2 regions of the Cupriavidus sp. 01L45 genome follow, and region 1 is predicted to be linked to the other one. Evidence: predicted binding sites of a transcription regulator. Region 1 holds the regulator's gene; the other holds the start of a gene.

The links. The regulator NrdR, encoded in region 1, represses ribonucleotide reductase genes. The targets are predictions, from matches to a motif close to CACNANATNTNGTG.
Region 2: a site for NrdR is predicted at 2,333-2,346, ahead of AC1DT6_RS10600 (ribonucleoside-diphosphate reductase subunit alpha). Genes of this name have one in related genera too.

The regions. Positions count from the first base shown of each region.
Region 1 covers NZ_JBFTSG010000001.1:58,922-63,337, reverse strand. Annotated here, with positions in the region: gene AC1DT6_RS00345 (pilus assembly PilX family protein) at 1-556, opposite strand, end outside; gene AC1DT6_RS00340 (PilW family protein) at 553-1,578, opposite strand; gene pilV (type IV pilus modification protein PilV) at 1,578-2,165, opposite strand; gene nrdR (transcriptional regulator NrdR) at 2,346-2,813, opposite strand; gene glyA (serine hydroxymethyltransferase) at 2,972-4,219, opposite strand; ZMP/ZTP riboswitch at 4,343-4,416, opposite strand, start outside.
Region 2 covers NZ_JBFTSG010000012.1:80,368-84,783, forward strand. Annotated here, with positions in the region: gene AC1DT6_RS10590 (sigma-54-dependent transcriptional regulator) at 1-1,447, shown strand, start outside; gene ampD (1,6-anhydro-N-acetylmuramyl-L-alanine amidase AmpD) at 1,440-2,057, shown strand; gene AC1DT6_RS10600 (ribonucleoside-diphosphate reductase subunit alpha) at 2,559-4,416, shown strand, end outside.

The sequences.
Region 1 (4,416 bases):
CGGTGACGCGAAAGATGTAGACGACCGGAGCGTCGGGGCTCCCGGAAGCACCGGGCGATGTGTCCTGGATCGGCTCGATGATGTAGCGGGGAAGGGCGGCGGGCAGCAGGCCCGTGGGCGCGGTCGGGAACTGGCGTCCGGTGAAGGTGCCGTAGGCCACCGCGCGGGCATTCGCCCCGGTCTGCGCAAAGTCCACGGCTTCCCAGTTCGGGGTGCCGCTGTCGACGGCCGCGCACAGGCCCTGGAAGGCTGCGCCAGGCGTGCTCCCCGTGTTGCAGCCGGCGACGAAGGGCAGCAGGTTCGGATTGCTGCCAGAGAACAGGGCGGAGCGGCTGTTGACGGCAACGACACCCTGGATGTCCATCTCGGCATCCTGTAGCGCCATTTCGGCCGCTTGCACTGCAAGGTCGCGGTCGCGCTGGTTGGATGCCATGCGTTTGCTGTTGATCGCCAGGCGCGCGCCGGCCACGGCCATGATGCTGATCATCAGGAGCATGACCAGGCCGGTGATCAGGGCAATGCCGCGCTGGGCGGCTGGCTTGAGAGGGGCGCTCATGATGGGGAGCAAGTGCGGCACGTTGCGACGTTGCGCAGTTGGACGGTGACCGAGTATTGGCGGCGCAAGCGCTGTAGCTGCGTGGTCGGCTTGTAGGTCGCGTCGTTGACGGTGCTGTCGCCGCCATAGAGCGTGCCGAAGAGCTGGAAAGTGGGGACCTCCGGCACCGGGCTGGTCGCGGTGTCGCCGGCCAGTATCAGGGCAATTTTCAGCGACACGACGGTTTGCCATTTGGTGGCCAGAGCCAGCACATCCGTGGCCGGCAGGTAACGGTCCGGGATGTAGTCATTGTTGGTGTCGACCCCGTACAGCACCTGGAACACCTCAACACCGGAGATGATTGGCACGGAGGTGATCGCGGTGTTCGAGATTTCCTTGTTGGATGCATCGCGAGCGCGATAGCCGCACATCAGTTGCGGGTTGCCGCTCGGGTCGTTGGGGTCTGGCGCCACGAAGAAGCGCGCAAAGCCGCGCGCAAGGTCCGCGTCCTCCCATGCTTGTGGTTCCGCGACGCCATTGCCGGAGCAATCGATCATGCTGTTGTCGGGCACGGTGCGATCCGACGGCGTGCCCGAACCGAAAAAGCGCACCTGCAGCACGTCGCTCTTGTTCACGGGGTTGGTGGTGCCCGGCAGGCACGACAGGTTGAGGCTCGCGTCCTGGCCCGGGCTGGCGCAGTTGTCGACGCCGCTGATCGTGGGTGACAACGCGACGGTGGTCGGCATGATGCCGCCAGGCGCCTGGGCGATGGGCCCGCTGGCCGGGTTTGTTGCCGGCGCGCTGTTGCCGGCGTAGTTGGTCCATGCGGACTGCCGCACGATGCGGACGATGGTGTCCAGGGCAAAACGGCCCTTCTCGTCGAGCGCGGTGGTGTCGTCGATGGTGCTGTAGTTGGTGCGGCTGCCCAAATAAACGGCGGTCGCTGCCAGTGTCAGCAACAGGCCGAGGACCATCGCGACCATCAGTTCGACCAGCGACATGCCCGACTGGGCATGCCGGTACGGCTTGCGGAGCGTACGCATCAGTTCACCGTGCCGGGCGTGGCGACGATGACGATCTGCGGCCGCGTGTTCATGTCGGCGAGATCGGCGCCGGTGCCCAGCGTCTTGCTGCTCAGGCGCGATATCCACCCGACCTTGATGACGATCGGCGCATCGTCGACACGGCCGCTTGCAGCGGCCGTGCAGCCCCAGGAAAAGCCGGACGTCTGGTTATAGGCAACGGTATCGCGGCAGATCACCGCCCGGCCGCCGGGCAGGGCGGCGGCTACCCGGTTCCACCACTCGATCACATCGAAGCGGGCTGTGTCCTGCGCGCAGGAGAGCAGCGTGCTGGCGCAGGCCGTCGTATAGGGATTACGCGTCAGCGCGGGCAGCTGGCTGGTCTGGGTGTCGATGAAATACAGGTTGGGCGCGAGGGCCTCGGCGGCCGCGCCCACGCCGGAGACGGCAGTGTTCGCACGCATGCGCTCGGCCATTTCGGTGGCCAGCTGCATGGCAACGGTATCGTAGGAGGCTTGCTGGGAAAAACGCGAGGAATTGAGGAGCAGGCTGGCGACCCCGAGCACGCCAATCGCCAATACGACCATTGCCACCAATGCTTCGAGCATGGCAAAGCCGGCCGTCCCCCGACAGCTTGACTGACCCATTCTGACCCTCGTCCGAAAAGACTACTTTCTTTTGGCTTCGTTCTATTGTTTTGTCACTACTACCCAGGCGGAAGTATAGATATAGGAATGAAGCCTAGGGCACAGTTTGGAAAGAATTAAACAACGTTCCCGTTACTTTTTCTACTGCTTCCGTGGGGTAGACGTTGAAAACTCATCCAGCATGTCGCGGAATTCCGACACGTCTTCAAAGCTCCGGTACACCGAGGCAAAGCGGATGTAGGCGATTTTGTCGAGCCGGCGCAGTTCGCGCATGACCAGTTCCCCGACCTGGCTGCTGGGGATTTCCTTCTCGCCGAGCGCGAGCAGCTTTTCTTCGATGCGGGTGATGGAGGCGTCGATGGCTTCAGCGGAGACCGGGCGCTTGCGCAGCGCCAGGCGCATGGAGTCCTTCAGCTTGTCGCGGGTGTAGTCCGCGCGGGAGCCGTTTTTCTTGACGATGGCGGGGAAGAACAGCTCGATCCGCTCATAGGTGGTGAAGCGGCGGTCGCAGGATTCGCAGCGGCGGCGACGGCGGACTGTATCGCCTTCCTCGGACATGCGCGTGTCCAGGACCTGGGTATTGGAATGAGCGCAAAAGGGGCATTTCATGCCTGACCACCTCGAAGTTTGAACCGGGGCGCGTGCTGCGCGCGCAGCGTCTTGTCATTCTGTGTCGCGCTGGGCTGGGTTGGCAAGGCCCGCCGGCAGCGCTGGCGCGCCGCGGCGGACTGCCGGCCACCCGCGCGTGGGCGGGTGGCGCAGGGGGATCAGCCGTAGACCGGGAAACGCTTGGTCAGGGCTGCCACTTGCTCGCGCACGCTGGCGATATTGGCCAGGTCGTGCGGATTCTCCAGCACGTCGGCGACAAGGTTGGCCACCACGCGGGCTTCTTCTTCCTTGAAGCCGCGGGTGGTCATGGCCGGCGAACCCAGGCGGATACCCGAGGTGACGAAGGGCTTTTCCGGGTCGTTGGGGATGGCGTTCTTGTTGACGGTGATGTGCGCTTCGCCCAGGACCTTTTCGGCTTCCTTGCCGGTGATCTGCATGGCGCGCAGGTCGACCAGCATCACGTGGCTCTCGGTGCGGCCCGAGACGATGCGCAGGCCGCGCTCGGTCAGGGTTTCGGCCATGACGCGGGCGTTCTTGACCACTTGCTGCTGGTAGGTCTTGAACTCGGGCGACAGGGCTTCCTTGAAGGCCACGGCCTTGCCGGCAATCACGTGCATCAGGGGGCCGCCCTGGATGCCGGGGAAGATGGCCGAGTTGATGGCCTTCTCGTGCTCGGCCTTCATCAGGATCACGCCACCGCGCGGGCCGCGCAGGCTCTTGTGGGTGGTGGTGGTGACAAAGTCGGCGTGCGGAACCGGGTTCGGGTACTCGCCGGCGGCGATCAGGCCGGCGTAGTGGGCCATGTCGACCATGAACAGGGCGCCGATCGATTTGGCAACCTTGGCGATGCGTTCGAAGTCGATGCGCAGGGCGAAGGCCGAGGCGCCGGCGATGATCAGCTTGGGCTTCTTTTCCTGTGCCAGCTTTTCCAGCGCGACGTAGTCGATGTCTTCGTTGGCGTCCAGACCGTAGCTCACCACGTTGAACCACTTGCCGCTCATGTTGAGCGCCATGCCGTGGGTCAGGTGGCCGCCTTCGGCCAGGCTCATGCCCATGATGGTGTCGCCCGGCTTCAGGGTGGCGAAAAACACGCCCTGGTTGGCCTGCGAGCCGGAGTTGGGCTGCACATTGGCTGCTTCGGCGCCGAACAGTTGCTTGACCCGGTCGATGGCGAGCTGCTCGACGACGTCGACATACTCGCAGCCACCGTAGTAGCGCTTGCCGGGATAGCCCTCAGCGTACTTGTTGGTCAGTTGCGAACCCTGGGCGGCCATCACGGCCGGCGAGGTGTAGTTTTCCGAGGCGATCAGCTCGATGTGCTCTTCCTGGCGCTGGTCTTCCTTCTGGATAGCGGCAAAAAGCTCGGGGTCGATCTGGTCGATCGTATAGCGGCTGCGTTCGAACATGGCGAAAACTCGTCTGAAAAAAAGGAGATCCGAATCGGCTTCGGGGTAGGGCGCGCGGGGAAGGCACATGCGACCAGCGCCGGAAAGCGTGGCTAGTCCGGCGCAGGGCGCACCCTGCTTCCCATTCGCTGCCCAGGCGAGCGGCAGGCGCTTGATACATCGCGCCAGAGAAACTTGCGCTTCCTCGTGGTAGTGCC
Region 2 (4,416 bases), on a different contig from region 1:
CTATGGCAGCGCCGACAACGCCGTGGAGGCGCTCAAGGCCGGCGCGTTCGACTACATCGCCAAGCCGGTCTCGCTGGACCAGTTGCGCAGCCTGATCCTCAATGCGCTGGGACGCCAGCAGCGTGACGGCGCCGAGGGTGCCGGCGCGGTTGTGCGGGAGAGCGCGGACCGCGCGGCCAGCCTGCTGCCTGGCCATTCGCCGGCCATGCATGAGGTGCGCCGCTCGCTGTCCCGGCTGGCGCGCAGCATGGCGCCGATCGTGATCAGCGGCGAGTCCGGCAGCGGCAAGGAGCGCGCCGCGCGCGCCATTCACGCGGTGAGCGCGCGCGCCGCGCATCCCTTTATCGCGGTCAATTGCGGCGCCATCCCCGAAACCCTGATGGAATCGGAGTTCTTCGGCCATGTGAAGGGAGCCTTCACGGGCGCCGACGCCGAGCGCGGCGGTTTCTTCCAGGCCGCCAACGGCGGCACGCTGCTGCTCGACGAAGTGGCCGATCTGCCGCTGGCGATGCAGGTCAAGCTGCTGCGCGTGCTGCAGGAGCGGCGCGTGCGCAAGATCGGCGCGAGCCGCGAAGAGAGCGTGGATGTACGGGTGCTGTGCGCCAGCCACAAGGATCTCTCCGCGATGGTCGCGTCCGGCCAGTTCCGCCAGGATCTGTTCTACCGGCTCAACGTGCTGGCGCTGCGCGTGCCGACGCTGCGCGAACGGCACGAAGATATCCCGGTGCTGGCGGGCGCCATCCTGGAGCACCTGGCGGTGCGCTACGGCGATCCCCATCCCAAGCGGCTTTCGGCGGCCGCGCTGCAACGCCTGTCCGACTATTCGTTCCCCGGCAACGTGCGCGAACTGGAGAACCTGCTGGAGCGGGCCTACGCCTTCGCGGAAGGCGAAACCATCGAGGTGGACGACCTTGGCCCGCTGGACGCGGGCACGGGGTATTCGGCCTTGCCGCGCCCGCCTGCCTCTGTGTCTTCGGCGGACGCGGCGCCCTGGGCGGCGCCTGTCGCCTACCCAGGGGCCGGCGCGCCACCGCCGCTGCCTGCTGTGCCGGCAGCGCCGTCCGGTCTCAGGCCGGATCTCCAGCATGAAGCGCCGCCGGAATCCCGATCCGGCGCGCACGCGGCTGCGCTTTCGCAGCCAGCGGCGCCAAGCCTGGGCGATGGGGAGGGAGCGGCTTGCCGCGCGACCTTCCCGATCGACCTGACCGGCCGCCTGGAAGCGCTTGAGCGCGACCTGATCCTGCAGGCGCTGCAGCAGACCGGTTTCAATCGCACCGCCGCCGCGCCGCTGCTGGGCCTGAGTTTCCGGCAATTGCGCTACCGCATCCAGCAACTTGGCATCCGCGAGGGCCGCGACGACGCGGCCGACGGTGCCGACGCCAGCGAAGCGATGCGCGACGGCCCGATGGGTGGGCTGCTGGCCGCCGATGGAGAGCGCGATGCCTGAGCACGACAACGGCAAGATCGCGCCCGGGCCTGGATTCCACCCGGATCCGGCCGGCTGGGTGCCCGCGGCGCGCCGCGTTCCGTCGCCCAACTTCGACGCCCGGCCCGCGCACATGCCGGTCGACCTGGTGGTGATCCACAATATCAGCCTGCCGCCGGGCCAGTTCGGCAGCGGCGATATCGAGGCCTTCTTCCAGAACCGCCTCGACCCGTCCCGCCATCCTTTCTTCGCGACGATCCATCAGGTGCGGGTTTCGGCGCATTTCCTGGTGACGCGGGAGGGCGAACTGGTCCAGTTCGTTTCCTGCCTGGACCGGGCCTGGCATGCCGGCCAATCCGAGTTCTTCGGGCGGCCGCGTTGCAATGACTTTTCCATCGGCATCGAAATTGAAGGCAGCGACGACCAGCCTTTCGCGTTGGCCCAATACCACACCACCTCCGCGCTGGTGCGTGCCCTGCTCGGCGCTTATCCGGTGCGCGCGGTGGCGGGGCACAGCGATATCGCACCCGGACGCAAGACCGATCCTGGCCCGCATTTCGACTGGGCCGGCTTTGCCGCCGCTGCTGGCGTGGCTCCGGGGCAGTTGCCTTACCGCAAAGACCAGCCTTGAAGCAAGCCTCAATTGCGGGGCCTGGGGGATAGCGTGAATCTGGGGAAAACCCTGATAAAGTCCGCGCCTATCGGAGTGGCCAGCTCAATCAAAAAAATTTCGCGTCACAGTGCGGTAACGCACCGTCGGGCGGGATCCCTTGAGTCGCTTGGGTTGGCGGGTTTGGCGCAGCGCCGCATGCTGCGCCCGCACCAGAAATCGCGCCAAAAAAGCGCTTGTCAAGACTGGTGAATCCGCCCCATTTCACTATACTTAGTCCAGTTTTTCGCATCGACCACTAGATCTAGTGGTGCTTTCGGGGAGCCGGCCTAGGTGTGCAGTTTCCGCCGCAGCAATGGCTGCGGTCCGCCGAAGGGCCGGCGCATCACAAGAGTCCCAGCAGAATCCAGCAAAGCAGCGCGCCCTCCCGGGTAAGACCGGCCGGCGTGTCAGAGCCTTTTTGCGCATTTTGCCCGGGACTCTTTGTCACTCATAAAACACGGGTCAGAACAGGAGTTCCTCATGCAGACAGCCCAGAACGACATTTCCACCGGCGCCGCCGCCGCCGGTGCAGCAGCGAACGCGCAGTCGAGCCCCGCTACTGCCGGCGCTGGCAGCTACCAGGATTACAAGATCATCCGCCGCAACGGTGCCGTTGTGGCGTTCGAGCCGAGCAAGATCTCGGTGGCGGTGACGAAGGCCTTCCTCGCCGTCAACGGCGGGCAGGGTGCCGCTTCGGCGCGTGTGCGCGAAGTGGTCGAGCAAGTGACCCAGAACGTGGTCCGCGCCCTGCTGCGCAGCCGCCCCAACGGCGGCACCTTCCATATCGAGGACGTGCAGGATCACGTGGAACTGGCGCTGATGCGCTCGGGCGAGCATGAAGTGGCCCGCTCCTATGTGCTGTACCGTGAAAAGCGCACCCAGGAGCGCGCCCAGGCCAATGCCCAGGCAGTCGCCCGCGTGCAGGAAGGCGGCGTCACGTTCAACGTGACCGATGGCGGCGTGGCCCGCGTGCTGGACCTGAACGCGCTGCACGGCCTGATCGACAATGCCTGCTCGGGCCTTGGCGACGCCGTGAGCGCCGAGCCGATCCTGAAGGAAACGCTGAAGAACCTGTACGACGGCGTGCCGATGACCCAGGTCTACGACTCCGCCATCCTGGCCGCGCGTACCCTGATCGAGAAGGACCCGGCCTACAGCCAGGTCACCGCGCGTATCCTGCTGCACACCATCCGCAAGGAAATCCTGGGAGCCGAAGTCACCCAGACCGAAATGGTGTCGCGCTACGCCGAATACTTCCCCAAGTTCATCGCCCGCGGCATCGAAGCCGAGCTGCTGGACGAAAAGCTGGCCACCTATGACCTGGCCCGCCTGGGCGCCGCACTGGACGCCCAGCGCGACTTCCAGTTCAACTACCTGGGCCTGCAGACCCTGTACGACCGCTACTTCCTGCACATCGACGAAACCCGCATCGAAATGCCGCAGGCATTCTTCATGCGCGTGGCGATGGGCCTGGCACTGGGCGAGAAGGACCGCGAAGCACGCGCCATCGAGTTCTACCAGCTGCTGTCGTCGTTCGACTTCATGTCGTCCACGCCGACCCTGTTCAACTCGGGTACCCGCCGCTCGCAGCTGTCGTCGTGCTACCTGACCACCGTGTCGGACGACCTGGAAGGCATCTACGAAGCGCTGAAGGAAAACGCGCTGCTGTCGAAGTTCGCCGGCGGCCTGGGCAACGACTGGACCAATGTGCGCGCCCTCGGCTCGCACATCAAGGGCACCAACGGCAAGTCGCAAGGCGTGGTGCCGTTCCTGAAGGTGGTAAACGACACCGCCGTGGCGGTCAACCAGGGCGGCAAGCGCAAGGGCGCGGTCTGCGCCTACCTGGAAACCTGGCACCTGGACATCGAGGAATTCCTCGAGCTGCGCAAGAACACCGGCGACGACCGCCGCCGCACCCACGACATGAACACGGCGAACTGGATTCCCGACCTGTTCATGAAGCGCGTGATGGAAGGCGGCGAGTGGACCCTGTTCTCGCCCGCCACCTGCCCGGACCTGCACGACCTGGTCGGCAAGGCCTTCGAGACCGCTTACCTGGGCTATGAAGCCAAGGCCGCCAATGGCGAGCTGAAGCTGTTCAAGAAGGTTCCCGCCATGCAGCTGTGGCGCAAGATGCTGGGCATGCTGTTCGAGACCGGCCATCCCTGGATCACCTTCAAGGATCCTTGCAACATCCGCAGCCCGCAGCAGCACGTGGGCGTGGTGCACAGCTCCAACCTGTGCACGGAAATCACGCTCAACACCAACGACAGCGAAATCGCCGTGTGCAACCTGGGTTCGGTGAACCTGGTTGCCCACCTGAAGCAGCAGGCCGACG